Regions from separate parts of the Ruegeria sp. AF3 genome, predicted to be linked through region 1. Evidence: riboswitches for the same ligand, from Rfam matches in the RefSeq annotation. Region 1 holds a riboswitch; each other region holds the start of a gene.
What was found. A riboswitch is a leader RNA that binds a small molecule or an ion and turns the genes downstream of it on or off. The one in region 1 is predicted to bind cobalamin.
Positions count from the first base shown of each region.

Region 2: linked by a shared signal. The riboswitch ahead of ACR3FC_RS18075 (DUF4198 domain-containing protein) and the one ahead of ACR3FC_RS03895 (DUF1636 family protein) in region 1 are both predicted to bind cobalamin.
Region 3: linked by a shared signal. The riboswitch ahead of ACR3FC_RS07335 (hypothetical protein) and the one ahead of ACR3FC_RS03895 (DUF1636 family protein) in region 1 are both predicted to bind cobalamin.
Region 4: linked by a shared signal. The riboswitch ahead of ACR3FC_RS13640 (ABC transporter substrate-binding protein) and the one ahead of ACR3FC_RS03895 (DUF1636 family protein) in region 1 are both predicted to bind cobalamin.

Region 1 covers NZ_JBQFJM010000001.1:780,014-787,356, forward strand. The annotation lists gene ACR3FC_RS03880 (site-specific DNA-methyltransferase) at 1-756, opposite strand, end outside; gene ACR3FC_RS03885 (hypothetical protein) at 1,247-2,248, opposite strand; gene ACR3FC_RS03890 (NAD(P)-dependent oxidoreductase) at 3,087-4,082, opposite strand; cobalamin riboswitch at 4,185-4,389, shown strand; gene ACR3FC_RS03895 (DUF1636 family protein) at 4,484-4,858, shown strand; gene cobW (cobalamin biosynthesis protein CobW) at 4,863-5,918, shown strand; gene cobN (cobaltochelatase subunit CobN) at 5,922-7,343, shown strand, end outside.
Region 2 covers NZ_JBQFJM010000002.1:316,886-324,228, forward strand. The annotation lists gene ACR3FC_RS18040 (hypothetical protein) at 1-91, shown strand, start outside; gene ACR3FC_RS18045 (hypothetical protein) at 84-1,082, shown strand; gene ACR3FC_RS18050 (hypothetical protein) at 1,159-1,374, shown strand; gene ACR3FC_RS18055 (energy-coupling factor ABC transporter ATP-binding protein) at 1,391-2,041, opposite strand; gene cbiQ (cobalt ECF transporter T component CbiQ) at 2,038-2,817, opposite strand; gene ACR3FC_RS18065 (cobalt ABC transporter permease) at 2,817-3,380, opposite strand; gene cbiM (cobalt transporter CbiM) at 3,377-3,988, opposite strand; gene ACR3FC_RS18075 (DUF4198 domain-containing protein) at 3,995-4,780, opposite strand; cobalamin riboswitch at 4,913-5,111, opposite strand; gene ACR3FC_RS18080 (ROK family transcriptional regulator) at 5,233-6,423, opposite strand; gene ACR3FC_RS18085 (substrate-binding domain-containing protein) at 6,613-7,343, shown strand, end outside.
Region 3 covers NZ_JBQFJM010000001.1:1,447,700-1,455,042, forward strand. The annotation lists gene ACR3FC_RS07315 (bifunctional 2',3'-cyclic-nucleotide 2'-phosphodiesterase/3'-nucleotidase) at 1-1,750, shown strand, start outside; RNA gene ffs (signal recognition particle sRNA small type) at 1,790-1,888, shown strand; gene rsgA (ribosome small subunit-dependent GTPase A) at 2,047-3,075, shown strand; gene ACR3FC_RS07330 (alpha/beta hydrolase family protein) at 3,112-3,969, opposite strand; cobalamin riboswitch at 4,103-4,321, shown strand; gene ACR3FC_RS07335 (hypothetical protein) at 4,413-4,820, shown strand; gene ACR3FC_RS07340 (protein-tyrosine phosphatase family protein) at 4,812-5,324, opposite strand; gene ACR3FC_RS07345 (DNA polymerase III subunit gamma/tau) at 5,497-7,260, shown strand.
Region 4 covers NZ_JBQFJM010000001.1:2,705,354-2,712,696, reverse strand. The annotation lists gene ggt (gamma-glutamyltransferase) at 1-821, opposite strand, end outside; gene ACR3FC_RS13665 (GFA family protein) at 933-1,322, opposite strand; gene ACR3FC_RS13660 (2-hydroxyacid dehydrogenase) at 1,343-2,329, opposite strand; gene ACR3FC_RS13655 (SH3 domain-containing protein) at 2,528-2,989, shown strand; gene ACR3FC_RS13650 (NADPH:quinone reductase) at 3,101-4,090, shown strand; tRNA gene ACR3FC_RS13645 (tRNA-Gln) at 4,181-4,255, shown strand; cobalamin riboswitch at 4,417-4,608, shown strand; gene ACR3FC_RS13640 (ABC transporter substrate-binding protein) at 4,762-5,766, shown strand; gene ACR3FC_RS13635 (FecCD family ABC transporter permease) at 5,763-6,812, shown strand; partial or broken gene ACR3FC_RS13630 (ABC transporter ATP-binding protein) at 6,809-7,318, shown strand.

The sequences.
Region 1 (7,343 bases):
CGGATTTATCACGGAACTCACCATTTGAACCTGCGCTTCCGGAAAAGTTTGCTCCAGAAGAAGACCCAGTCTAAGGAATTCCTTTTCATCAATCGACACGATCAGGACAGAATCGGACGGATCAAGCAACTGTCGCGCAACTTTCAAGCGCCGCTCCATAAAAGCCAGCCACTTAGAGTGACGATACAGGTCATCACCTTCCACATAGTCGTTGTTGTATTTCCAGTCTTTCGCGCCGGTATTGTAAGGCGGGTCGATATAGATCACGTCGATCTTGCCACGATGGGTGTAGGTCAGCGCCTCTAGTGCGTGGAAGTTTTCACCATTGATCACCGTGTGGTGGGGCTTGTCGCCGCCGTGCTCGACTTTACCGGTGCTGGTTAAACCGGGATAGATGTAGTCGCGGAATTCGGCCACAACGATCAGGTCTTCGACGGCCACAGTCTGCACCTCTGGCTCTGCAGTCTGGTGCAACGTCAGGTCGGCCAATCGCTTGCCATCGTGCCTGTGGGTACGGTTAACCTTCCACAGCCGCTGGTCGCCTTTCTCCAAGCTGCCACGAGGCGGCAATACGCGCACCTTGTCACCCTTGCGAATAGGTCGACCGGGAAGTTCCACACTCTCAGGCGCATGACGTTCAAAGTTCAGCCCAAAGGCTCGGCGATTGGCCAACGCCTTGAACTCCCGTTCCAGTTCATTGCCGAGTGTCGCGTCCTTGGCCTTGGCCTGTGCAATCAGATCGGTCAGGCGTGACATGAGTCATCTCTTAGAATGAAGGAAACGAAAATCTCGTGAATACTCTGCACGTGCCTTACTGTCATGTTCTTGCTCTTGCGACCGAAATGGCCGGTTTGGATTCTTACTAAATGTGGTGGGAGGCTCTGCCCTCGCCGCTACAATTGCAGAGTGCAAACCAAGAGGCCAGTCGAAACTTCGGGTGTTTGCCATGGATCGACGTCGAACCGCACCGACGTGATTTGCTGACTACGAGAAACAAAACATCAGCATACAAGAACCTCGGGGAACGACATCTTGATGTGCGGAAAGAGGCACTTAGAGTCGCAAGGAGTTTGCCAAAGGTATACCCGTCACTCCATTCCATCGGGTTGAAATGCTCCCGTCATGGCGTGGACAGAGACCACATATGCATAGCGCAAGAGAGACGCCGGACCGGTGCTCCGCTGATACCGAGTTTCCTTATTCGCCCCGGTAATGGGAGAGTTGTTGTGGGAGAAGGAATATTGGGTCACTCCCTTCCTACCAAAGAAGCCTTTACTTCCACTTCTGGTACTTGGCCGTACTTTCTGTGAAACTGATCTTTCATGACTGAAACAAGTTCATCTCGCAGATGAGACTGTACAACGAAGGCGTCATGAATAGGTAAGATCGGATGCCCTTGCCGGACAAAGTGCAGCATTACTCTTTCAGCCAGATCACTTTCCTCACGCTGCAGCTTTAGGCCCGCGTCCTGCCCAATCAAATTCTGGACCATCGGGTAAGCGTCCAAAACGGCTTGACGGAACTCGGCGGCAGTCATCCCATGTTCGCCTTCATCAAACCCTCTAGGCTCGGCTATGTGTCTGGATTGCGCATTGAGAAAAGCGGCCAGTGTAGACTTTGCATGATCGCGAAGTACGCTACCGGCAACAACACCCTTGATTGCTGAATACGGGTCTGCAGGTATAGTGGCGTTCGCCTTTGCCAATAGTACCGCTGGATTAAAGCCTCTGTAGTCGACCTCTACTGTTCTCTCTCCATTGATCCTCACCGTTCGCCTCACATGCTTGCGCACGTATTGCCACCATCCTCCATGGAACCTGCCACCTTGTTCAAACGTGCCGTTGTTGAAGATGCGGCGCAGGTACTTTGCATTCTCTGAAAACGCTAGGTCTGCGTAATCCTTGCTTATGTCTTCGTACCCCAAGGGCTTTATTGAGGTAATGTCAGCCTGCCCATTAACCTCATTGATCAAGTGAAGTGCGGCCCTCATGGCATGGGTCGGCCCTGTGTCATGGTACTTAATAGGTTGCTTTTCGCTATCCCTTAGTATCAGCACCTCATCTGGCTCTGCAGTCTTGAAGGCACTCATGGTCAGCTGTTCTGTGTACAGTGCCTTTATCGACGTTGGCGTCATTGCAAAACGGGTATGCTGTGCATTGTCCCCGTATTGGTATCCATCCGCGGTGATGCATATGAGGTCTGCACTCAACAGCCAATCAAGTGCCATGCGGAAGCGATGGGTAGTCATGTATGCCGGTCTATACCTGCTCTCACGATCAAGGCGCTGCTTCTGCCGCCCTATTCCTACAGACATTCCGCATTTCTTCACATGGGCCCGTAACACATTGACAAGCACAGTCCCTGCGCAATCACTGAACTTTTGCTGTTCTTGTTGATTACGTTTGCGTGCGTAGCTTGCTTGCCAATGTGCGCAAAGCCCCTTTAGCGTGGCATCCAACCTAGCCTGAGCTTGCTCATTGTTGAGTTGTAGATACGGCTCGAAAGCCCAAGACTGCGCGGCTCCTTGATCGGGTAGGTTAGCCTCTTCTATAGCTTGCCTAATGTGCCTCAGAAACTCTTGGCTCCGGTCTTGGTTCATTACGAAAATCCGACATATTTTTGCGCGCACCTATCTATCTTCTTTGTCGAACCCACTTCCCCCATACCCCTCACTTCTGTCTGTGTTGTTTGCTTGGCTCCTTAGCCGGGCTTCTGGGAAGTATCTAGTCCATCAGACTTCGACACTAGAGGTTAGCACCCTTTGCCATCGCTTTTTGGGCGTTGACATTACCCGAACCAATCTCCAGCTTGTGTGACACAAAGTGAGACACACAAGCCAACCTCGCTCCCGATAACTATGGGTATTCAATGGCTTAGCAAAATGGTAGCGGGTCCGGTACTCGCCTCCAATCACATCAAAATCGCTGACTTAACCCCGCAGTACACGCGTGCGACGCTCGGTATTTCAAGACGTTCAAGGCCCGCGATTCTGTCGAATTGCGGGCCAGATATGGCGTGTTTTTCGGAACTCCTGCCTACCCCTGCTCGTTCAAGGGGCCCGATTTTGTCTGGTATGTGCTTTACGTTCAGGCGCGCCCTTGTGGCACAACCTCGTATCCCGGCTCCTCCGGCTCATCATCCGTCATTTCGGCAGGGAAGCCCGGGGCGGTGATATCCAGGCCGGTTGCCTCTTCCAGCCGCTTGATAATATTTGGTGAAAGCTCGCGTTCGCCATAGCGTGCGATACCATCGTTAAAGATATTGATCATCACCGGGTTTATTTCCAGCGGCACCCCGGCGCGGTCGGCGACCTCCTGAAACAGACCGATATCCTTCTTCACCAGATCCATGGTGAAGGAAATATCGCGCGACCCGTTCAAGATGACCTGACTTTCGGTTTCGTGCACGAAGGACGTGCCGGACGAGATTTTGATCGCCTCATAGGTCGTGTTCAGATCCATCCCCGCAGCCTTTGCCGTAACCAGTGCTTCGGCGCAGGTGATCAGGTTGGCGGTGGCAAGATAATTGGTCATCACTTTCAGCACCGAGGCCGAGCCCAGTTCGCCGGTGTGCAAAACCCGACGACCCATTGTCGTCAGGAACGGCAGAATTCGTTCAAACGTTTCCCGGTTACAGCCCGCAAAGATCGAGATATTGCCCGTCGCGGCACGGTGGCACCCGCCAGAAACCGGGCAATCGACGGCCGCACCGCCGCGCGATATGACTTCGGCACCTAGGCGTTTGACTTCGGCCTCGTCCGTGGTCGACATCTCCATCCAGATCTTGCCGGGGCCCACTTCGGGCAACATCTCCTGCATGACTGCGTCCGATGCTGCCGGAGACGGCAGACAGGTGATCACCGCATCGCAATCGCGCATCAACTGGGCGGGCCCCTCAGCCGCCTTTGCACCTTTGGCGACAAACTCGGCCACCAGATCCGCGTTCAGGTCATGCACAGTCAGATCAATGCCGTTGCGCAAAAGGGATCCCGAAAGCTTGCCGCCTACGTTACCCAGACCGATAAATCCCACTTTCATATGACGCATCTCCAAGTTCGTCGTTTTCCCGTCATGCGACCACATACCGAACACATTCTTCATGCCGCCGAACGACGCCTACAGGTCGCTTTTTTCTCCTTGGCTTATTTGTTGCGCGCGAACCGCTTGACAAGCGGGTCAGCGGTGCCGCATGTCCCTTTCGTTGGTGTCGGCGACAGCCGATGAAAAGGGAATGCGTCAACGGTTCATCCGCCAAGCGCAGCCGCCCCCGCGACCGTGACCGGAGAGGATGCCCAATGCCACTGGCCTGTGCCGGGAAGGCGGGACATCCGACAGAGCGACCGCTCTGGCATCCGCAAGCCGGGAGACCTGCCAACACCCGAAGTTGAAACCGGGCGGGGTGTTCCGGTGTCGGGTCCATGTGCAGACGTGGTGCCCGCATGAAACCCCGTCCCCCGCGAAGAGGATTTGGGGGGATGAGAGACATGACCGAGAACGCACCGGTAGAGCTACTGGTCTGCACGACTTGCCGCCGGGGTCTGCCCGTCGAGGATGACGCTGAGCGACCCGGCACATTGTTGCACAAGGCCCTGGAACAGGCTGTCCTGCCGGATGGTATCACTCTGAAACCGGTCGAATGCCTTTCGAACTGCGATCAGGGCTGTTCCATCGTTCTTCGGGGCGGGCCGGATCGCTGGACCTTTGTTTACGAGAATCTGAACGAAATCGATCACGTCGATGTCATCATCGATGGCGCGACTAAGTATCTGGCCACAGGCGATGGTCTGGTGAAATGGCGCGACCGTCCTGAACATTTCCGCAAAAATTGCGCCTCGCGCATTCCCCCGATTGGAGCCTGAGATCATGTCGAACCTTGAAAAACTCCCCGTCACTGTGATCACCGGCTTTCTGGGCTCGGGCAAAACCACGCTGGTGCGCCATCTGATGCAGAACCCGCAGGGCAAGCGCCTTGCGATTGTTGTTAACGAGTTTGGCGATGTGGGTGTTGATGGCGACATCCTGAAGTCCTGCGCGATTCCGGAATGCCCTGCGGAAAACATCATGGAACTGGCAAACGGCTGCATCTGCTGCACCGTGGCCGATGATTTCATCCCGACCATCGAGGCGCTGATGGCGCTGGAACCGCGCCCGGATCACATTTTGATCGAAACATCCGGCCTTGCACTGCCCAAACCGCTGCTGAAAGCGTTTGATTGGCCTGATATCCGTTCGAAGATCACCGTTGATGGCGTTATTGCGCTGGCCGATGCCGAGGCCGTGGCCGCCGGTCGCTTTGCTCCGAACGTTGAAGCGGTGGATGCCCAACGGCTGGCTGATGACTCGATCAACCACGAAACACCCTTGTCCGAGGTGTTCGAGGATCAGATCTCGTGCGCGGATATCATCCTGCTGACCAAGCCCGATCTGGCAGGTCCCGAAGGTGTCGCGAAAGCTAAACAGATCATCGCCGCTGAGGCGCCGCGCCCGCTTCCCGTCGTCGAGGTTGCCGAGGGTGTCGTCGACGTTCGTGTCGTGCTTGGCCTTGAGGCTGCCGCCGAAGATGACATGGACGCGCGCCCGTCACATCACGATGGCCATCACGATCATGAGCATGACGATTTCGAAAGCATCATCGTCGAGTTGCCGGAACAGACCGACCCGGCGGAACTGGTTGCCAGGATTGAACGTCTGGCAACTGAGCTGAATATCCTGCGCGTCAAAGGCTATGCCGCCGTCACTGGCAAACCGATGCGCCTGCTGGTTCAGGCTGTCGGCGTACGGGTTCGTCACCAATACGACCGCCCGTGGGAGCCCGGTGAAGAGCGCCGCTCGCGCCTGGTCGTCATTGCCGAACATGACGACATCAAAGAGGCTGAGATCCGTGATATCCTAGTGGGTGTGACCGAGGTTGCCGAGTAAGTCATGCACGTCGTCTTTCGCGAAAGCCACGGGCTCGAGGAAACCGAGACCCCAACCGATCTGGGCCAAAGCCCGGCTGATCTGGTTGTACTGTCCTTTTCCGACAGTGACCTGGGCGCTTTCGCGGCGGGCTGGCATCGCGGCGGCGGACCTGAGGGGCGGATGCCAACCTTGCGACTGGCCAATCTTGCAGCATTGAAACACCCACTGTCCGTCGACACCTATGTTGAACAGACACTTGAAGGCGCAAAGGGCATCCTGATCCGTCTGATCGGTGGCGTGCCCTATTGGTCTTACGGGTTGCAACGGGTTCTGGCACTGGCACAGGCCAAAGGCATCGCGCTGGCCGTTTTACCGGCGGATGGGCGCGAAGACACTCGGTTGGATGAGTATTCGACCCTGCCCCTCTCGACCCTGCGGCGGCTGGCACATCTGTGTGATACCGGCGGAGAAGTCGCCGCGCAGGCCGCATTGGCCCAGATGGCGTTAGCAGCAGGGCTTTATGCCGGCCCGGTGATGGGCGCGAAAACCGTGCCCGAATGCGGTGCGTGGTGCCCGGAACAGGGTGTCATCCCGGTGGATTGCGCGTTCGAGAACGATGCTAAACGCATTCTCGTAACCTTCTACCGCGCTTATCTGACATCAGCAGACACAGCCCCGGTCGCGGCCCTGATCCGCAGCCTGCGCGCCCGCGGGCTCCAGGCGGTGGGTTTGTTCGCCCCGTCGCTCAAGGCCCCGGCCGCTGCCAACTGGCTCAGGGAACAGGTCGTTGCCCTCAGACCATCGGCCATCATCAACGCCACTTCATTCTCGGGTAAGGGCGCGTCTGGCACGTCGCCTCTGGACGCGGCGAATGTGCCGGTGTTTCAGGTCGCCCTCGCCACCTCGCGACGCAAGGCTTGGGCCGAGGCCGAACGCGGCCTGTCGCCTGCCGACCTCGCCATGCACGTGGTATTACCCGAAGTGGACGGGCGAATATCAGCAGGCATTGCCTCCTTCAAAGAGCCGGGCAAGCGCGATCCGCATCTGGAATACTCGCGTTTTGCGCATCGGGCCGAGCCGGACCGGATCGAGGCGATCATCGACCGGGTATCTGGCTGGCTTGCTCTGAGTGATAAACCCAAGGCAGACCAGATCCCCGCGTTGGTACTGTCCACATATCCCGGCAAAGACTGGCAGATGGCCCATGCGGTCGGTCTCGACGCGTTGGCCTCAGCCGAAGCGATGCTGTCTGATCTTCACGGTGAAGGCTACGACATCACGGCTGCCGAACCGATTGCCGACACACTCTTGGACGCCCGGGTATCGTGGCCGCTTGAGGATTATCTGAGTGCACTCGCTGAATTGCCCGAGACCCTGCGCACCGATCTGCACACCGTATGGGGCGATCCCGAGCAAGACCCAATTTTCGCTCATGACGCGTTT
Region 2 (7,343 bases), on a different contig from region 1:
CGATGACGGCAGCGCGACCAAGGCTGGCAGCCAGTCGGTGCTGGATTTCCTCAATGGCCTGAACGCCCCTGCGGAGGACGACAATGAGTGACACGAGCACAAATGTGACGGACAAACCGGGAATTGATGAAAGCCTTGCCGAGGCGATCATCAACATTCTTGAAACGACCAACTCTCCGGCGATCCAGCGCGCCCGTGAGGTGATTGCCCATAGGCTGGCCATTGCGGGCGATATTGCCCCTTCGCGCATCCCTGCGCCGCGCAACATCACCGAGATCGGCGGCTATATCAATCTGCTGAGCGAGTATGGTGAGGCCGAACAGCGCGCTCGCATGATCGCGGCCGCTTTGGGTATCGCGGGACCGCAGATTTCGCTGCCGCAACCGGGTGCCGTTCCGCCGATGTCTTTCATCACCCGCGACGGTGCAAGGCCCGTTGGTCCGCAGCAGGCCAGTTTCCCGCTGAGCTATACGATCCGCAGTGATTTCGTTCCGGCCTTCGACAATGCGTTGCAGGAGATCGCGATACGTGGCGGTGCGGTGCCGATCCTGACACCTGTCAGGGTCCTTCCGGCCGCCGGATCAGGCCCGGTGACCGACGGCATCGCACAGCTGGCTTTGATCGGTCGAACCCTCAGCCTGGCACCGACCGCGGCGCTGCATGCCGTGGCCACCGACCCGCTGTCGCTCAGCCGTCCGACTGCGGGTGGCGGGTTCGAGGTTCTGGCACGGGTCATCGACGCCGCCGCCCCGATTGCCGGGACCATCGCGGCGGCAGACTGGACAAGCTGGGAATGCGATGCTGCTGCCTGTTCCGAGGTTGACAGCAACGATGCGCGCTTTGCCCTTTCGCCGATCCTGAATGCGGCCGGTTGGCACCAGGCGGCTGATCCCGGCAATCCCACCAGCCTGTCCGATCCCGGCAGCTGGGCCGCGTGGCAGAACATCACCGGGCTTGTACCCGGCGTCACGCGGTTCGCGGATGAGCTGCAATTGCTGTACCCTGCCGAGATGCTCATCACCTCGCCGGTTTTCAATCAACTGGACAATGTCTGGACGGGAAGCACCTTTGCCGCGCCATAGGACCCCCTCTGCATCCGCAACAAAGTGATTTGGCGGCACTTGGCTTTTGGAGTTACGCTTGAACAGGAGGGGTGCCATGCGAAACCCGGAACGTTTCGAAAAATTCTACTTTGCCAAAGTTGGCATGGGCGAAGCCTGCGGTTGCGCCGAGCGCATCATCGACGTTTTCGAGTTCAACCGAAAAGGTGGCGCGCAGTCGAAACACCCGGTGAAACAGGACCGTCGCAGACGCCTATCGTTTCGCGCATGGGCAGTCAGATATGGGCTTATGAGCCGAAAGCGGAACAGCTGAACACGTATTGGTCCTGTCAGACAGCAACCAGTTTTCCGTCTCGCAAATCCAGCGCATCCGGTGCCAGTTCGGCGCGGAAGGCCGGGGAATGGCTAACAAGAAGGATCGCTTGCGGCAATGCCCGGAGGATTTCCAGCAGCCGGGCCTCGTTCCGTGGGTCCAGCGCGTTGGTGGGTTCATCAAGCAGCAGAACCTCGGGCTCCATCGCCAGAACGGTCGCCAGCGTAACCAGCCGTTTTTCACCCCCTGACAATTTGTGGGTGATGCGGTTCTTCAGATGCATCAGGTCCAGATCACCTAATACGTTTTCAACGATGGCAAGTGCTTCGTCGCGTGTTCTGCCCAGGTTGAGCGGGCCAAAGGCGATATCCTCGGCGACGGTCGGGCAGAACAACTGATCATCCGCATCCTGAAACACAAGGCCCACCCGGCGGCGCACGTCGTGAAAATCAGCCTCATGCACCCTTTGCTGACCAAAGATCCTGACCGTGCCGGACTGTGCGCGCTGCAAGCCAAGCGTAATGCGCAGCAAGGTCGATTTTCCTGCCCCGTTCGGGCCCGTCAGCGACAAGCGTTGACCAGCGGACAGGCTGAGGCTGGCACCGTCAAGAACGGGTGGCTGACCGGCGTAGGCAAAGCAGATTTCTTCAAGCGCAATCAGTGTCATGCCAAATCCAGTATGATCAGACCCGCGCAAAGAGCACCAAGACCTGCGGCAAAAACGATGTCCCTTCGGGTCAGGGTAAAGTCCTGAAGCAACAGCATACGGCCTGAAAACCCCCGGCATTTCATCGCATCAAGAATGCGTTCGGATCTTTCGATCGCGCGCACCAGCATCATGCCCACGAGATAGCCAAAGCTGCGATAGGTGTGCCAGTTTGTTGCCGGGCGAAAGCCGCGCACTTTCATGGCCGCGCGCAGGCGCAGGTATTCTTCCCGCAGAACCTCGATATATCGGATGGTGAACATCAAAAGGTGAACCAGCTTTTCGGGGCAGCGCAGGCGGTGCAGGGCGTGGCCAAGCGTGACCGGCTCCATCGTGCCGACCAGCACCATAATGGACAGGATGACCGCGTTGGCCGTCAAGGCGATCTCGACCGCTTTCCAGAAGCCCTGCCAGCTTGCGGGAAACCCCCAGAGCGTAAACATCGGGTCGCCGGGCATGGAGAATGGCAACAACACCAGCATGAACAGGATGAACCCGTCCATCATGGCCATGCGTTTCAATGTCTTCCGCCAGGGCAGACGCGACGCGGCAAGAAGCGAAAGGGACACCGCCAGAGCCGCGCACAGCGCTGTCAGCGAGGACACCGCCACTGTCACCACCGCGAAGACAACCGCCATAACGATCCGCATCCTAGGATCAAGCGGGTTGATCGCGCCGCGCCGCTGCGCGCCCGCTTTGACCAGCGTGCTTTCCTGTTGTCCCAGAACATGCGCCATCAGGCCGCCAGCTTGCGGCGTGCCGCAAAGTAAAAGCCCAGACCAAACAGACCGACAATATATCCGATCCCACCCAGAACAGTTTGCAGATCATTTTGTTCGCGGTAAGCCGCGATTTCCCGACGCAGCGGGCGCAGCTCATCCCGCACGGCCCTGGCAATGACCTGTTGTTGTTCAGTGCTGAGCACCGCCGCTGTCTGGGCAGGTGCGTTTGTTGGCGGGGTATCAGGTTCCGCTTCAACGCCCATGATCCGGGCGACATCCGCAGCGGGCATGGTGACCTCGGCCACATGTCCGGCACCAAGGTTTGCAAAGAATGTATGGGCCACCGGCGCGTTTGGCGTGTAGATAAAAAACCCGTCTACATCTGTTACGATACGGCCCAGCTCGGCTCCGTCCGGGCCGTTGACGATGACCTCGGTATCGCTTGCCATGTCGCCGTTGGAAAAGCCGATTTCGCCTTCGATGGCGTCACCGGATTTAAACACTCCGGCTATGACCTTATGCGCCAAGGCAGGTAGGGGTGCGCAGCACAGCGCCAGAATGATTGCCAGATACCTCATGCGACCGCTCGTTTGACAAACAGCTCGGGCTTGACCTTGCGCGCCAGCAAAACCGCGAACCCGGTCAGGATCGCCTCAATCGCCATGACAGGAATATGTGCAAAGAAAACAATCTTAGCCGCAGGCAGGAAGGCATCCCCGGACAAGGCCAGTGAAAACGCAACCATGCCGGTTGTGGCGGCAATGGCAAAGGCACCGCCGACCCCGCCCCATATCGCACCTTGCAGCGGTGAGCCGCGGGCGATCAGGCGGCTAAAGATCAGTCCGGCCAGAACCGCGGGCAACGCGATGTTCAGGGTGTTGATCCCCAATACCGTCAACCCGCCAAAGCCAAAGAAGACGGCTTGCAGCAAAAGCCCGACGAACAGGGCCGGGAATGCGGCCCACCCCAGCAAAAGCCCGGCCATACCGTTGAGGATCAGGTGCACCGACGACGGACCAATAGGAACATGGATCAGCGATGCCACGAAAAAGCTGGCTGACAGCACCCCCGCAGTGGGGATGCGATCAAGATCCAGCGACCTGAGGCCCATGGCAATTCCACCCGCCGCAGCGACGGCACCGCCGATCACAACCGGGTTGGACAAGGCTCCGTCAACGATATGCATCTACGGTTACTCCAAATCCCAGGCGCGGATCCAGATGACCGCGTCCTGGCTGAGTTCTTTGCCGTTGTGTTCGGTCACGGGACCGGCGCCGAGCGCTGCAAAACCCCAATATCCGGCTTTCGGAACGCCGAACGTGAAATACCCGTTATCATCCGAAGTTGCGACCAATGCACCACCCGGCAACGGCGAGACGGTCGGGGCCGAAGCAGCCGTGCTTTCCATGTCCGGTTCTGCGGCCATGTACTCGATCTCGATCTCGGCACCCGCAACCGGTTGGCCTTCGGCCATAACCCGACCCGTAAAGGTCGAACCCGCGATGATGTTGGTCGGTTTGTTGAGCGGGATGATCTCAACCGGCAAGCCCACCGGGTTCATCCAGTCGGTCGGCAGTTCGTTGCGGTTCAGGAATGCCTTGGCGATCTGCTGGATATAGATATCCTCGGATTCCTCATAATAGGGCTGGGGAACTGTCACCAGCACATAGTCGCCCGACCGTTTGACGGGAACATAACCCTTGAATGCCGCGCCTTCGTTTTCGCCGCCGGTGAAACGCACGGGTTCCAGAGTGTCCAGCAGGTCGGTTTTCTGACCGTTGTGGATCACGTAGAATTCCTGCGGCTTGTCCAGATCCATGACATGCCCGTTCGAGAACGGATGCCAGAAGATCAGCTTGACCGGAACATTCCCCGGTGCGTCGATCATGGTGTCAGAGGTGTATTCCAGCAGGAAATGCGCATTTGCCATCGCTGGAAGCGCCATCGCCACAGCGGCTGCAGAAAGCAGCTTGGTCATCAATAGTCGTCCTTGTCCCATCGTACCAACCCCGGTACGAGATGCGTTTTGACTGCGGGGACGTCCAAGCCGAGCTGCTTTTTCAAGCATCCTGCTCCGACGCACATCCCGTCGCCGATTAGGAGTGCCTTTGTCAAAGGCACATGTCCGGCAGGTATCCTGACTTGCGGGTCAAAGCGTTGGGCTGGCCTTCCCGGATTAACTCCAGTGGCACTTCAGCCCTGCTCGCCGCTTACAGTTGCGGGTGCAGTTGCGGAATTGGGCCAAAGCCCGCACCGCATTCCCTATTGATTCCAGAGCACGCCCCGGAACCGGACATGCCGAGCGGCTTGCCAGACTTCTTCAGCATCCGTCAACGATCAATTGCGCTGGCTGTCAAAAAGTTCAGCGGGCAATGCCCTTTTTCCGGTTGATCCGCTTTGGATACAGGTCGGGGTTTTTCGGGGATGAACCTACCCTTCGAGCAGGTATCTTTCCGACAATGGCAAACTGGCCGCCCCCAATGACCGGGCATCCGGGCCCGCCGCCCCTGCCAGCACCAAGGGCCGTTCAAGCCCGGTCAGGTTCATATGGGATAGTTTGAGCTCAACCCTTTCCACCAGCCGCGCCTTGATATCAGCAGGCATCCAGCCATCAATCTTGACACATTCGAAATCGATCAGGCTGCAAGAAGAGACGATGGCATGGGCGATTCCGTACGCCGCCTGGTTCAGCCAATTCTCAAGGTGGGTTTCCGGTACGTCCCAATGCCGTGTCGTTTCCCAGATTGAGCCGGCTGTTTCGGCATTCCCACCAACTGCGCGCTCCAGCACATAAAGACTGGCGACATCTATCAATGGTTTCACTCCGCCTGCGTCGTCCGGCACAGGCAATGGACCAAGCGCACCGGCATTTCCCCGCCCTGAAAAGATGGAGCCGTTCAGAACCACCCCGCCTCCGATGAAGAAGCCGACATAGAAATACAGGAAATCTCGTGGGCCTTCTGCAGGGCCAAACACCAGCTCGGCACCGCAGGCCGCGGTTGCGTCGTTCTGCAAAAATACCGGCACGTCATAGCTTGCGGCTAGCGCGCCTTTCAGGTCCGCGTCACGCCACGGATCCATTTTTTCCTGAGGAACCTGCAATGTTTGTGCCCAGTCCCAAAGGTAGAACGGCATGGCAATCCCAAGGCCCGCGATTCTGCTGCGCGCCTCGGGCGACATTGACGCCATCACTTTGTCGAGGCTTTCTGTGGAAAAGCTCAATGTCGCCTCGGGCGTCGGAAAATCATAGGTCCGCCGCTCGCGGTGCCTGACGTTGCCAAGAAAATCCGTCAGCACCAGTTCGGTACTACGCCGCCCGACTTTGAGCCCAAAGAAATACGCGCCGTCCGGGTTCAGGCGCATGGGAACCGATGGCTGCCCGACTTTTCCCCGGATCGGTTCGCCCCGCAACAGCAACCCATCGTTCTCCAACTGGCGCATGATGACCGAGACCGTCTGCGCCGACAGGCCGGTCATGCGCGCGATTTCAGATTTTGCGAGGGCCTGATGGCGCCGGACCAGTGACAGGACAAGCCGTTCATTTCGGGCCCGCATTCCACTTTGGTTGGTGCCGCGCATGTCTGGCTCGCGTACGCCAGTAGTATTGCCCAGAGAGTTCATTGCAGACACGGCCATCCCCTTCATGACGACAATGTAAAAACCCTTCCTTTCTGTCAATAATAAATAAGAGTGATTTATTTATTGACTCGAAATTCGAATCTTGTGATGGTTTTCACGTTCGATCGGGCCGGTTTTCGCCCGATCAAACGTATGCCCGGACGGGCATTGGGAAAACTGGGAGGACTACCGATGAAACTTGCGAAACTTGCAGGCGCCACGGCGCTGGCGGTTACGGCCATGGCAAGCAGTGCAATGGCCGAAGGTGAAACCGTTTGCCTGATCACCAAGACGGATACCAACCCTTTCTTTGTTAAAATGAGAGAGGGTGCCACAGCCAAAGCCGAAGAGCTTGGCATGAAGCTGAAAGCCTTTGCCGGCAAAGTCGACGGAGACCACGAAACTCAGGTTCAGGCCATTGAAACCTGCATTCTGGATGGCGCAAAGGGTATCCTGCTGACCGCGTCGGATACGTCGTCTATCGTTCCAGCGGTGCAGCAGGCCCGCGATGCCGGGCTGCTGGTGATTGCGCTGGACACCCCACTTGAGCCTATCGACTCGGCCGACGCGACCTTTGCCACGGACAATTTCCTTGCGGGGCTTCTGATCGGACAATGGGCAAAAGCCACGCTGGGAGATGCGGCAAATGACGCCAAAATCGCCACGTTGGACCTTGCGGTCAGCCAGCCCACTGTGGATGTGCTTCGCAATCAAGGGTTCCTGCAGGGGTTCGGTGTTGATCTGGCCGATCCGAACGTGATTGGCGATGAAAACGACCCGCGTCTTGTTGGTAGCGATGTCACCGCTGGCAACGAAGAAGGCGGTCGTCGCGCCATGGAGAACCTGCTGGCCAAAGACCCGACGATCAACGTGGTGCACACCATCAACGAACCGGCGGCAGCGGGCGCTTATGAAGCGCTTAA
Region 3 (7,343 bases), 670 kb from region 1:
AGACCAGACGATTGGATTGACGCGCACCGCCAGCCTGATCCACGCAGCCCGACAAGAGGCCAAGGACGCGCTGGTGCTGATGTTTGACAACGGGGATTCGTTGCAGGGAACCCCAATGGGCGATTGGGCCGCCAAAAGTGGCACTGCCCATCCGATGATGACGGCGTTCGAAGCCCTGGATTATGACGCGATCGGGCTGGGCAACCATGATCTCGGGTTCGGACTGGCAGCATTGGGCAACATCCTGACGCAAGCCCCCTGCCCAGTTATTTGCAGCAACCTGTATCGCACGCATGGACCTCAGCCCTGGCAGCGGCACATCGTTTTGGACCGCACCGTGTCTTTGAACGGTGAAGACATTCCCGTTCGCATCGGCATCTTCTCGGTTCTTCCGCCGCAAACGGCCTGTTGGGAGGCGCATAATCTGGATGACGATATCGTCGTCGAGGATATCCTGCTTGCGGCTAAATCCCGGACGCAGACATTGCGCGACGAGGGGTGTGATATCATCGTGGTGCTTGCTCATTCCGGCCTTGGGGGCAGCGAGCCGGTAGCCGGGATGGAAAACGCCGTGATCCCTCTGGCCGCGATCAAAGGCATCGATGCCATTGTGGCCGGGCACACCCACCTGACACTTCCAGGAGAGAGCCACGCCAATACCCCGATGGTCGATCACCTGACGGGGCTGGTACATGGAACGCCCATTGTCATGCCGGGATCAGCGGGCCCTTACCTGGGGGTTATCGATTTGGCCGTGACCGCCGGGCTGGACGGCAAAGTGCGAATCCGGGATAGCCGCGTCGAACTGCGCCCGGTTATCAGCAACGGCACAGCCGTCGGGGAAGACCGTGAAATTGCGGGCTTGTGTGAGGTGGCGCATCGTATGACCCGTCAATCCGTTGCGGCACCGGTGGCACATATCCCGGATACATTGCACAGCTATTTCAGTTGCTGTGCGCCGGATCGCGGGCTGAACCTTGTAGCTGCGGCGCAAGCCGCCGCACTGCGCCCGCTTTTGCAGGGAACAGACCTGGCGGATCTGCCGATTCTGTCGGTTGTTTCGCCTGCCAAATCCGGCGGGCGCTCAGGCCCCCGCCATTATACCGAGGTACCCGCCGGAGAAATATGTTTGCGCCATGTCGCGGATCTGCATGTGTTTCCCAACGAGCTGCGCGCAATCCGGATCAGCGGCGCGCATCTGCTGGACTGGTTGGAGATGTCGGCCAGCGTATTCAACCAGTTAAAGCCCGGTTCCGAGCCCGAACTGATCAACCCTGAACGGGCCGGGTACAATTTCGACATCGTGTTTGGACTGTCTTATCAGATCGACCCCACTCAGCCGCCTCGATACGATGCGCAGGGGAAAATGATCCATCCAGACCACAGGCGGATCAGCGATCTGACATATGCAGGCCGCCCCGTACGACCGGAGCAGATGTTCGTTATGGCGCTGAACAATTACCGCGCCAGCGGAGGCGGGCATTTCCCGCATGCGACAACGTCTGAGTTCATCAGCCTGCCACCGCTGAGCATCAAGGACCTTGTGCGGGATTACCTGGCGCAGCACCTTCCGCCCGATCCGATCGTCACGCAGCCCTACCCGTTCTCGCTGATGCCGCAGCGGGGCGTGACAACAATTCTTCGAACAGGTCCGGGCGCCCCGAAATATTTGGATGAGTTGCGCAGGTTCGATCCCGTGTTGCTGGGCTCGGATGGCAGGGGATTTGAACGCATCCGCCTGACGCTCTGACGGGTTGTCTTTTCCCGTTGCCTTCCCTATATCCGGACTCGAGAGGTTGGCGCGGGCGAGCGCCTCGCCAACCTGGTCAGGTCCGGAAGGAAGCAGCCACAACGAGCCCCGCTTGGGTCGATGTCCAACCTCTCACTTCGTGAACCACAGCCACAGGAGGGCTTTATGATTGTAGTGAAAACCCTTCGGGCAGACTGGTTCTGATTCACCGGAATCACCGGACTGCCTGAACACACGACCTGCGGATGCGCGCGTGCCATCCGTTGGCATTGCTGTTTCTGAAAACAGGCAGATAAATGTCTTATACGCTTTCGGACCTGGGATGGTCCTCTTACTTTGCCGCGCAGCATGCGGTTTTTCCTTCTGACACGCCCTTTCGTATCGCATCGGTACATCGGGACCGTCTGATCGGGCTGAGCCCGGATGGTGATATCCCTTTGCTGACACCGGATAATCCGACCGGTTCATATGCCGTTGGGGATTGGGTCCTTGCCGACGCCGAAAACCGCGTGCGTCACATTCTGGACCGGCGCAGCCTGCTGCAACGCAGGGCTGCCGGTACAGGTGCCGCAACACAACTGATAGCAGCCAATGTCGATGTGTTGTTCATCGTCAGCTCGTGCAACGCCGATTTCAACCTGCCCCGGCTGGAACGTTATCTGGCGCTGGCACATCAGGCCGGATGTTATCCTGTCGTTGTCCTGACGAAAGCTGACCAGTCGGATGACCCCGGCAGTTTCTCGGGACAAGTGCAATCTCTGGACCCTTTTTTGTCGGTACTGGCGATCAATGCGCTGGACCCGGCAGATATCGAAAAGGTTCTGGCATGGTGCCCCAAAGGCCAGACCGGCGCGCTGGTCGGGTCGTCGGGCGTGGGTAAAACGACGCTCAGCAACGCCATGACGGATCAAAACCTCGCCACCTCTGGAATTCGCGAAGACGACGCACGGGGCAGGCACACGACAACGGTGCGCGCGTTGCACCGGATGGGTAACGGTGGCTGGCTGATCGACACGCCGGGAATGCGCGCATTGCGTTTGCTGGACGCTCAGAACGGAATCGACAACGTGTTCTCGGACATCACAGAGCTTGGCCAAAGCTGCCGCTTTTCGGATTGTCAGCACGAGACCGAGCCCGGCTGTGCCGTGCAGAACGCAATCGGCAAAGGCGTTCTTGATCCGGCGCGGCTGGACCGTTGGCGCAAGCTGCGGCGCGAAGATCAACGAAACTCGGAAACCGTTGCGCAATCGCGGGCGCGGGACAAGGCGTTCGGCAAGATGGTCCGCGGTGTCATGCAGGACAAGAAGCTTCGCAAACGGCCATAGCTGCAAGGTGTTATGGAAAACCTGCGTCGCGTCTGATCAGGCGATCAGGCGCGGCCAGACCGCTGCATTGCGCCGGGCAAATGCGCCTATGTGACCAATCTCCGGCAGCCCAAATTCGGCAGGCTTCAGAAGGTAGCGTCTGGCCCCGGGGCCATACAGATCGGCAAGGCGCCAAACCGCCTCGGGCGGAACCATCTGGTCGTCTTCGAACGTGAACAGATCCACAGGTGTTCCAGAACTGCCCCAATGCGCATCAGGCAAATTCTGCCCGATCTCGGGAACGTAGCTAAGAGGAGCTGTGCACCATTTGCGCCATTGCCAGTATACCGAGGCTGGCAGGTCCGAGCCAAACCCGATTGCTTTGCCAGGCAGATAGCCAAGCACCCGCACCATCAGCGGTGCATGGCCATACCAGAACAGCCCCGCCAACCCCCGATAGGGCCATGGGTGATCTTTCAAAGTCACCAGCCCCGAACACACACAGATCATACGGTCGATCTGATTGATATCCGGCTGCACCGGCCCCAGCATCGCACCGACCGAATGACCAATGGTCCAGTGCTGCGCCTTTGGAAACCGCCTGCGCATCTCGGCCCGTGCCGCAGGCATATCGATCAACGCCCAATCCGCCATTGTTGCACGCGCGTCTTTCAGGCGGCCGACCAACGAAAGCCCGTAGTCCCGATAGTCATAGGTCAGGCAAGCCATCCCCCGCTTGGTAGTCAGCCATCGCGCAAAATGGCGATAATAGTCACGCGGCACACCTGTAGCACTGTTCAGCACAACAACGGTTTCCGGCTCACCCACAGGCCGGTACAACCGCGCCGACAAGGTCACGGACCCTGACGGAAAGCTGAAATCTTCGATCAACACCGTCTGTTCCGTATCCAACATGATCCCCGGCTTTCACTGAAACAATCGGTTTGCCTGCCTTCAATGCCGACGACACTAGGCCGGAACATAATCCGCATCCAGCATGACCAAACGTCCGGCCTAAAGATCGGCTTGACTCGGAACGCGATCAGACGCTAGCGGTTGTGTGATGGTTTCCGGCCCCTACAAGAGGTCGGGATGAAAAGGGAACACGGTGCGGTTTGTCTGGTCACACAGACATCAACCAAGTCCGCGACTGCCCCCGCAACTGTAAGCGGTAAGCAATGCCGAAATACCACTGGCCTATGGGCTGGGAAGGTCGGCAGAGCAATGACCCGCAAGTCAGGAGACCTGCCATCGGAACTGAAACCGAAACTCGGGCGGGGTGTCCGGGCAGGTCCTGACGGCGAAATGCTGTCCCACCTGCCCCAATATTCCAGCCCACCACGCGCGGAGGGCGCAGGATGATCTGGAAGACAAAATCACACGAATACAGCGCAACGGTGTGCCAGCGGACAGGGAAAACCTGCCCGGCTTTGGCGCGACTGGCCCGCTCGATTTCGGAAGCCATGGCGCAGGCGGTTTCGGCCACCAGCGAGGATTTCGAATTTGAAGGCAGCAGCGCGCTGTCACATTGCGCAGAAGGGTGCATGGCAACGATCAGAGCGCGATCCGGCAGCGTTCGCATTTTCTGTGGAACACACCCTGACACGGCAACTCGGGATCTGGATGCCTATGCTGATTTGATCTTTGGACCTACATTCAGCACGCTGCCCTCGGGCACCATCGCGAACCTGCCTTGCGCCATGATCGAGGTTTCGACGATCCGCCCCCAAAAAACCGGCTACGCGCCACAGCAGCTTTCAGCTTGATCCCACTTCCACCTGTGCCGGGGTGATCCGGGACGCCCAGGCCAGCTGCGCATCGGTTTCGACAGCGCAGGGGCGCACGGCCCGCAAGCGGTCCAGTGCGTCGCTGGCGCGTTCACCGCATTCAACCATCAGTCGCAGAACAATCATCCCGGATCTGCCACACCCCCCACGGCAGTGTACAAGGACCCGGCCACCGCCCGACAGTGCGTGTCGGGCCGTGGCGCTGACCTCTGGCCAGGCCTTCCGAACCGCTTGCGTCGGTGCTCCAAAATCTTCGATCGGCAGGTGAACCCACCGGCTGGCCCGGCTTTGGATGTCACTGCCAAAGTGCTGCGCGCCATCCTGAAGCATTTCGACATCCGTCGTCATTGAAATCACAAGGCCTGGTTTCCACGCCGCAATCGTATCCAGATCGGTGGCGTAATCCCCGCCACGCCCTGGCATTGAAGTAAGGGCAAGCGTTCCGCCTCCGACCTGCAGAGCAAAAATGACCAGCTGCGACATGAAGTGCGTCCTCCCCCAAGGTACTCTTTACAAAATGAGTCATTAAATCCGCTGGTCCAGTTTAGTTGGAAACCAGTCCGTTTCTGAAACAAAAAATCATCTCGCCCCACAGTGGACGCGGACTGCCGCCGCCACTACGCTGTGCCGAAGCACCGAATCCGAGCGAGTAGACATGACAGACACGCCCAGCCCCGCCTATCAGGTTCTCGCCCGCAAATACCGCCCGGAAACCTTTGCCGACCTGGTGGGTCAAGATGCTATGGTGCGCACCCTAAAAAACGCTTTTGAGGCCGACCGGATTGCGCAGGCCTTTATCATGACCGGCATTCGCGGAACGGGAAAAACCACCACGGCGCGGATCATCGCCAAGGGCATGAACTGCATTGGACCGGATGGAACCGGAGGGCCGACAACAGAGCCTTGCGGTCAGTGCGAGCATTGCGTCGCAATCATGGAAGGTCGCCATGTCGATGTGATGGAAATGGATGCGGCCAGCCGTACCGGCGTCAACGATATCCGCGAGATCATCGACAGTGTCCGCTATCGCGCCGCCAGCGCGCGCTACAAGATCTACATCATCGACGAGGTTCACATGCTCTCGACCAGCGCATTCAACGCGCTGCTCAAGACGCTCGAGGAACCGCCCGCACATGTGAAATTCATCTTCGCGACCACCGAGATTCGCAAAGTGCCGGTCACGGTTCTGTCGCGGTGTCAGCGCTTTGACCTGCGCCGGATTGAGCCCGAAGACATGATCGGTCTGCTGCGCAAGATCGCCGGGGCCGAGGGCGCGCAGATTGCCGACGACGCACTGGCGCTGATCACCCGCGCTGCAGAAGGGTCGGCCCGCGACGCGACCTCATTGCTCGATCAGGCAATCTCGCACGGGGCCGGTGAGACGACGGCAGATCAGGTCCGTGCGATGCTGGGTCTAGCGGATCGAGGTCGTGTTCTGGACCTGATGGACATGATCCTGCGCGGTGACGCGGCAGGAGCGCTTACTGAACTGAGCGGGCAATATGCGGAAGGCGCAGACCCTCTGGCTGTGCTGCGCGATCTGGCCGAAATCACGCATTGGGTGTCCGTCGTAAAGATCACACCCGACGCGGCCGAAGACCCGACGGTTTCCCCCGACGAACGCACACGGGGCCAGCACATGGCCGAGGCTTTGCCGATGCGGGTTCTGACCAGGATGTGGCAGATGCTGCTGAAGGCGCTGGAGGAAGTCTCTGCGGCGCCCAACGCGATGATGGCCGCCGAAATGGCTGTTATCCGACTGACGCATGTCGCCGATTTGCCCAGCCCCGAAGAGCTGATCAAACGGCTGCAAGACGCCCCACCTTCGCCCCCCGGCGGGCCGGGCGGGGGCATGTCACTGTCCCGGCAGGCCCCGGTGGCAACGCAATCCAACGCGACCCCACCGCCTGCCTATGCATCGCTCCCGCGCGGCGCGGGTGGTGCACCGGTTGCCGCGCTGGCGCAGGATGCCCAGACGGCCCTGGCCCGCTATCCAACCTTCGGACATGTGGTGGAACTGATCCGCACAAACCGCGATGTGAAACTGCTTGTCGAGGTAGAAAGCGGCGTGCGCCTTGTGTCGTACCAGCCCGGCCGGATCGAATTCACCCCGACGCCTCAGGCACCGTCGGATCTGGCGTCGCGATTGGGCTCTGCCCTGCAACGCTGGACTGGCAATCGGTGGGCCGTCTCCATTGTCTCGGACGGGGATGCCGCGACCATCGGGGAAGTGCGGGACCGGGCCGAACTGGCCCTGAAAGCCGAGGCCGAAGAGCACCCGCTGGTTCAGGCCGTGCTGACGCATTTCCCCAAGGCGAGGATCATAAGGATCGAAACACCTGAACAGCGCGCCGCCAAGGTTGAGACCGAGGCCCTTCCCGAAGTCGAAGATGAATGGGACCCCTTCGAAGAGGATTAGCCCTAAGCTTGTGGGTCCAAGTTTCAAGAAACCGGCATACTCACGCCCCTCCACGATACAACTGAGGGTGGGAATGCAGGCGC
Region 4 (7,343 bases), 1.9 Mb from region 1:
GGGGCGTTTCGGACTGTTCGCACAATATCCGCAGCGACCTCACCTCCGTAAAACCCCGCAGCGCCATCGCTGGCCAGCACGCGCAATGTTTCGGCATAATCCGGGTTCATCAAGCGCTGTCCCTGCTGCAACGGCTGACCATCAGGCAGGAAATATGCGGCTGTTTCCGGAAACCGCGACAAGCGTTCGGAATCGTCTGCAACAAGGCTGGCAAGTCGCGGGGACACCAGAAACCCTTCATCCGCCAATCGGATGCCATCGGCAAACAACCCGGGCCAGGACGCGCGCCCCCATCTTCGATGCGCCTCTTCCAGCAGTGCAGGCGTACCCGGTGTACCCACCGACAATCCGCCCACCACCGCATCGAAGAATTTCAGCGGTTCGCCGTTTTCGTCCTGAAAGAGCGTCGGGGTTGCGGCAAGCGGTGCTGTTTCGCGGCCGTCCAGCGTCGTCATTTGCCCGCTGGCCGCGTCGTACCAAACCAGAAACGCACCCCCGCCCAGACCAGAGGATTGCGGCTCGACCAGCCCCAGCACGACCTGCACAGCCACCATCGCATCCGCGGCAGACCCGCCCGCGCGCAGCACTTTGGCCCCGGCCTCCACCGCCAGCGGATTGGCCGCAGCTATCATCCAGTTTTCGGATGTGACCGGAACTCCCTCAAGCTTGGCTTCGAGGGCTGCAATAACCTCATCGGTCATCGCCTGAACCTGCCCCTCTGTCGCGCCCTCAGGGGCGACGGCGTCGGCTGTTTCCTGCGCGAACCCCGGTGTCGAAATAGTAAGTGCGGTAGTAAGCAGCAGTGCTGAAACATGTCTCATCTGTTCTAACCCTCCAATACAATCTTTATTTTCAATCCTGTAAGGATTTTGCCCCCTCTGCAACGATCAGGCATGGTAGCGTGTTATCACAGCGAAGTTTCGCCATATCCGCTATGGTTCGGTTTCTTCGGCGCGACGATCCTGATCATAGCGGGTCATTCCGGTGAATTCGGGCAGCCACGCCTCGCGCCGTGTGGTCCAGCATTCATATGTCGGTGTGAATTGGTCAGGCGCGTCAAGGCTCCCCAAATACACTTCGACTTCGGCACCGCTTCGGGCAAATACCGGAGATCCGCAATCCGGGCAAAAGTACCGGTCAGAATAACCTTTCACATTGCCGGTGATCTTAACCGCATCCGCCGGGAAAATGGCTGCCGCATAAAACAACGCGCCATGGTGTTTGCGGCAGTCCAGACAATGGCAAATCCCGACGCGAAGAGGACGGCCCGAAGCCTTGATGCGCAGATTTCCACAGCGGCATCCCCCTTCAAACAAATCCATCCATGATCCTTTCCGACGCGTCAGAGCATCGCAGGCACAACCTGATCCGGTGGGCGGTGGCCATCCTCGAAGGTTTTGATGTTGATGATAACCTTTTCACCCATCTCAACCCGCCCCTCCAGCGTGGCCGACCCCATATGCGGCAGTAGAACCACGTTGGGCAATTGCCGCAAGCGCGGGTTCACACTGGTTCCCTGTTCGTAGACATCCAGCCCCGCGCCCGCAATTTCCCCCGTACGGATCATCCGGGTCAAAGCGTTCTCGTCAATAACCTCACCCCGCGAAGTATTTACGATCACTGCCGAGGGTTTCATTAGCTTCAGGCGGCGCGCGTTCATCAGGTGGAAGGTCGACGGCGTCGATGGACAGTTGATCGATATCACATCCATACGCGCCACCATCTGATCCAGACTTTCCCAATAGGTCGCCTCCAGTTCTTGCTCAATCTCTGGGCGCAATCGGCGGCGGTTGTGATAATGGATCTGCATACCAAACGCCTTGGCGCGGCGGGCCACGGCCTGTCCGATCCGGCCCATACCCAGAATTCCCAGTCGCCGCCCGCCAATGCGACCACCCAGAAACGCGGTGGGTGCCCACCCGGTCCAGTCGCCTTGCTGCATGACGCTCAACCCTTCGGGAATGCGCCGTGTGACAGCGAGAATCAGGGCCATGGTCATATCTGCCGTGTCGTCGGTCAGCACACCGGGCGTGTTGGACACCAATATGCCGCGCTGCCGCGCCGTCGCCACATCGATATTGTCGACACCAGCCCCGTAATTGGCGATCAGCCGCAACTTTTCACCCGCCTGACCCAATAGCCCGCCATCAATGGTATCGGTCACCGTGGGCACCAGCACATCGGCATCCTGCACCGCTGCTACTAATTCCTCACGCGTCATTGGGGTGTCGTCGTCGCGCAGGCGCACGTTAAACAATTCGCTTAACCGGGTTTCTACTGCCTCAGGCAACCGTCGCGTAACAACAACACTTAAACGTTCTCTTGGCACCTCGGCTCTCCCACTGCTTTGCAAACGGACGCGCGCCATGGCATCGTGGCGCAGGATAAGGCGGGGCACAAGAACCCCAATGGCATTGAGTCGACCTTTTTTCAAAACCGGATCAACAGGCATAAGAGCGGGCAGTCAGTGAGTGGCATTCTACCTGTAAAACGCCGATCTCTGGCGGCAGTTTCCGTATTTCTGGTCATGTTCGGTGTCTGTGCCGCACATGCCGAGGTAAAACGCGGTTCGGTCACCAACCTACCCCTGCCCCGCTATGTTTCGATGAAGGCAGCCGAAGGCAACGTGCGACGCGGACCATCCCTAACCCACCGAATCGACTGGGTATTCAAACGGCGCGGCATGCCGCTGCAGGTCACCGCCGAATACGGAAACTGGCGCAAGGTTCAGGACCGCGACGGCGCGGGTGGCTGGGTTCACTATGCCTTGTTGTCTGGCGTTCGAACGGTGCTGATCGAATCCGAGATGCTGCCTGTTTATGCCCGCCCCGATCTAGCCTCGCCCGTGAACGCTCATTTCGAGACCGGAGTAGTGGCGCGCCTTGGAACCTGTTCGCAGGACTGGTGCCGGATCACCGCTGGCGGATACCGTGGCTGGACATTGAAATCGAACCTTTGGGGCGTCGATCCTTCCGAAATTCGGGAATAGGCGAAAGACGAATTCCGGTATCCGCGGTTGCGCATCGCCCTGAAAAAGCGCGACAAGGTGTTTGAGTTACCGGCCCAATCGCCGCTTAACTCGACCTAAATGGAGGACGCTATGCGCGCAGTCACTTATTCAGCCTTCGGAGACGCTGTCGATGTCTTGCGTATACAGGATATTCCCCTGATCCAGCCTGAACCAGGTGAAGTCACGGTCGAGTTGTCCTATTCCGGCGTAAACCCCTCGGATATCAAGGCCCGTGCGGGAACCCGGCCGGGTGTCACGGAACCCCCGTTTCCGCTGATCGTTCCGCACAGCGACGGGGCTGGAGTCATCACAGCGGTTGGCGATGGAGTACCCGCGGCGCGGATTGGCCGGCGCGTGTGGATTTGGAACGGGCAATGGCAGCGCGCATTTGGTACAGCTGCCAGCCACATCACCCTGCCCGAATCTCAGGCTGTCGAACTGCCCGAGACAGTGTCACTTGAAACCGGGGCAATTCTTGGAATTCCGGGCCTAACCGCAAGCCATGCGGTGTTCTCGGGCGGCGCACCGGGCGGGCAAACCATATTGATCCATGGCGGGGCGGGCACCGTCGGGTATCTGGCTGTGCAGCTTGCCAAATGGGCCGGAGCCAAAGTGATCGCAACGGCCAGCGCCCGCAACTTTGACCGGGTCAAGGCAGCTGGTGCGGATGTCGTGCTCGACTACACCGGTGAACACCTTTCGGATCAGATCCTCGATGCAAATGATGGGCATGCAATCGGTCGAATCGTCGATGTCGAATTTGGACAGAACCTTGCCACCAACATTGCCGTCATCGCCGAAAACGGCCGTATCAACGCATATGGATCTGCCCGGAATATGACACCTGTCTTTCCCTTTGGACCCATGATGTTCAAGGCCGTGACGCTCGAAGCGGTTCTGATCTACCTGCTGCCCGCGGACTTGCGCGCCACCGCAATAAAGACATTACACAAGGCACTGACTGATGGCGCACTGATCTGCCCCGTTCACAAGGTCTTTACGTTGGAAGAATGCGCTGCGGCCCATGCGCTGGTACAAGAAGGCAACCGTACCGGAGCGGTGTTGATCGATACCAAATGAGGGGCCTTCAAAAAAAATTTACGGCGCTCGCTTTTTTTGCAAAACGCTCTTGAACCCTGCCATCAACAATCGTAGATAGCCGCTCACCGTTGGGGTGTAGCCAAGTGGTAAGGCAGCGGTTTTTGGTACCGTGTATCGTAGGTTCGAATCCTACCACCCCAGCCATGATTTTCCTATATATCACACACCGACGTCCTCGGGGCGGATTGTAGCGCCTTCTCAGCGGCTTGTCTGACGTCAGCACCATGTTGAGACGCGCAGGTTCATGCCCTTGGGAGAAAATGGGAAAGACCCCCGAGTTTTTTCTTGCCGCAGAGTAAGTGTTAAGGTACCCGCGTTTTACCGGTCCCGATGTGGCTAAGAGGGAATCCGAGGTGCCTTTTGGTGCCAACCGGAACTGCCCCCGCAACTGTAGGCGGCGAGCGCTGTCCATTCCGTCACTGGGCCATTTCGGTCTGGGAAGACAGGACAGACAAAGACCCGTCAGTCAGGAGACCTGCCGGTATGAAACCGAAACACACCGGGCGGGGTTGTCCGGGGAGGTTGCCGAAGAAACGCGCCGGGCGGGCTATGTTCCACTCTGCGCTCACAGCAGGCAGAAAAGCGTCTGTTGCTTCGGTAAATGCCCATTCACCCGTTCTCTGGTCATTGACACATGGAGATCGATTGTCATGTTTCTACGCACTGGCCTGATTGGCCTTTCCTTGCTGGCTACCAGCGCTGCCGCCGAAGGAAACTTTCCCTTAACCATCGAAAACTGCGGTCACTCGGTCACGTTTGACGCGCCAGTGACGTCGTCAGTCACGGTCGGCCAAGCCGCGACCGAGGTGCTTTATGCGCTGGGTCTGAGTGAGCAGGTTCTTGGAACCTCGGTCTGGTTCAACGAGGTGCTGCCTGAATATGCCGAGGTGAATGCCAAGGTAGAGCGTCTGGCAGACAATGATCCCAGCTTTGAAAGCGTTGTTGCCAAGCGGCCGGGACTGGTCGCAGCGCAATATGAATGGCATGTCGGACCCGAGGGCATCGTCGCCACGCGTGAGCAATTTCACGAACTGGGTATTCCAACTTACGTGATGCCTGCGGATTGCGTCGGCAAAGACAATACGGTCGGCGGCGATGGCACCCGCCTGCAAGCGTTCTCGACCGATACGCTGTATCAGGGTATCGAAGAACTGGCGGCAGCCTTTGATGTGTCCGAACGCGGCACGGACCTGGTTGCCGAGTACAAGGCCCGTGAAGCCGCAGCCGTCGCCAAGGCGCAAGCCGTGAAGCTGGACGATGTGTCCGCCGTATTCTGGTTTTCCTCTCCTGAAATGGAAAGCGATCCGTTTGTGGCCGGGCAGAAGGGCGCACCGGGATACATGATGAGCACATTGGGCATCCGCAACGTCGTCGAGACGGATGAAGAATGGCCAACAGTGGGCTGGGAAACCATTGCCAAGGCCAATCCGACGGTGATCGTGATTGCCAAGATGGACCGCCGTCGCTTTGCTGCGGACGACTACCTGAAAAAGCTGGAGTTCCTGCGCGCTGATCCGGTGACCAGCCAGATGGATGCGGTCAAGAATGACCGGATTGTCGTTATGGATGCGCAGGCCATGGACGCCACCATCCGCGCAATCCCGGCACTGGAGGATCTGGCCGAGAAGCTGGATACCATCGGAAACAACTTGTGAACGAGGTCGCCGCAATCTTTCGGCAGGGTTTCAAGGCCGCGTGCCTAACTGTGCCACTGTTGATTGCGGCGGTCCTTGCGGGCGCGATGATCGGGGAAACCTCGTTGTCGCCCGATTTGGTTCTCTCCGTTCTGGTCAACAAGCTGGCCGGAGCGGACCTGCCCGTCGACCCAATTGATCAGGGTATTATCTGGAGCTACCGGATTCCTCGCGCTCTGGTCGCTGCGTCCTGCGGTGCCGGTCTGGCTGTCGCAGGGGTCGTGTTGCAGGCATTGCTGCGAAACCCGTTGGCTGACCCTTATATTTTGGGCATTTCTGCCGGGGCCTCGACGGGTGCCGTGGCTGTTACCATCGCTGGTTTGGGCGGGGGAGCTTTGTCGCTGTCTTTTGGCGCGTTCAATGGCGCGCTTTTGGCTTTCGGTTTTGTCGCGTTGCTGGCCCGAGCCTCCGGCGCAGGCGGCGGGCGGGCTGCGACGGCGAAAATCGTTTTGGCGGGAATTGCCGGGTCTCAGTTGTTCAATGCGCTAACGGCCTTCATCATCGCCAAATCCGCCAATGCCGATCAGGCGCGCGGGATCATGTTCTGGCTGATGGGAAACCTCAGCGGCGTGCGCTGGCCGGATGTATATCTGGCCATTCCGGTGGCCCTTGCCGGCTGGCTTATTTGCCGCTTTCACGCCAGAGCTTTGGACGCATTTATTTTCGGCACTGATTCAGCGGCCTCGCTGGGCATATCGGTACGTCGGGTGCAGGCAACCCTGATCTTTGCGACCGCGCTCACGACAGCTGTCATGGTTTCTATCGTCGGATCCATTGGCTTTGTCGGGCTGGTCATCCCTCATGCTGCCCGGTTCCTTGTGGGACCGGGGCATCGCAGGCTTATCCCAACCTCCGCCTTGATCGGAGCGGTCTTCCTGATCGGCGCAGATATCGTGTCGCGCATCATCATCCCGGGTCAGGTTCTGCCGATTGGGGTGGTCACCGCTCTGATCGGTGCGCCTGCCTTTGCCGTAATTTTGGTGCGCGGCCAGAGGAGCGCCCGATGAAGATCGAGGCGCAAAACCTGACATATTCCGTTCGCGGCAAGACTTTGCTGTCAGACGTATCCTTTGTCGTGGAGCCCGGCGAAACACTTGCTTTGGTCGGACCTAACGGTTCGGGAAAATCAACGCTGATGCGCCTGCTGGCGGGGTTGGTACGTCCGGTTTCAGGAAAAGTCGTCATAGCGGGTCATCCCGTTTCGCATTTGTCGCGCAGACAAATTGCCCAACGGATTGCCATCGTTGAACAACAGGCTGATACGGCCGAACGCGTGACTGCACGATCCGTGGTCGAACTGGGCCGCACGCCCTGGCTGTCGGCCTTACGGCCGTGGCGCGCCGAGGACACCTGGCAAGTCGACAAAGCCCTGCAAACCGTGGAAATGGCCGATATGGCACACAGAGAATGGGCGACATTGTCGGGAGGAGAGCGCCAGCGACTGCACATCGCACGCGCTTTGGCTCAGCAACCGGGACTCTTGCTTTTGGACGAACCGACCAACCATCTGGACATTCATCACCAACTGTCGATCCTGA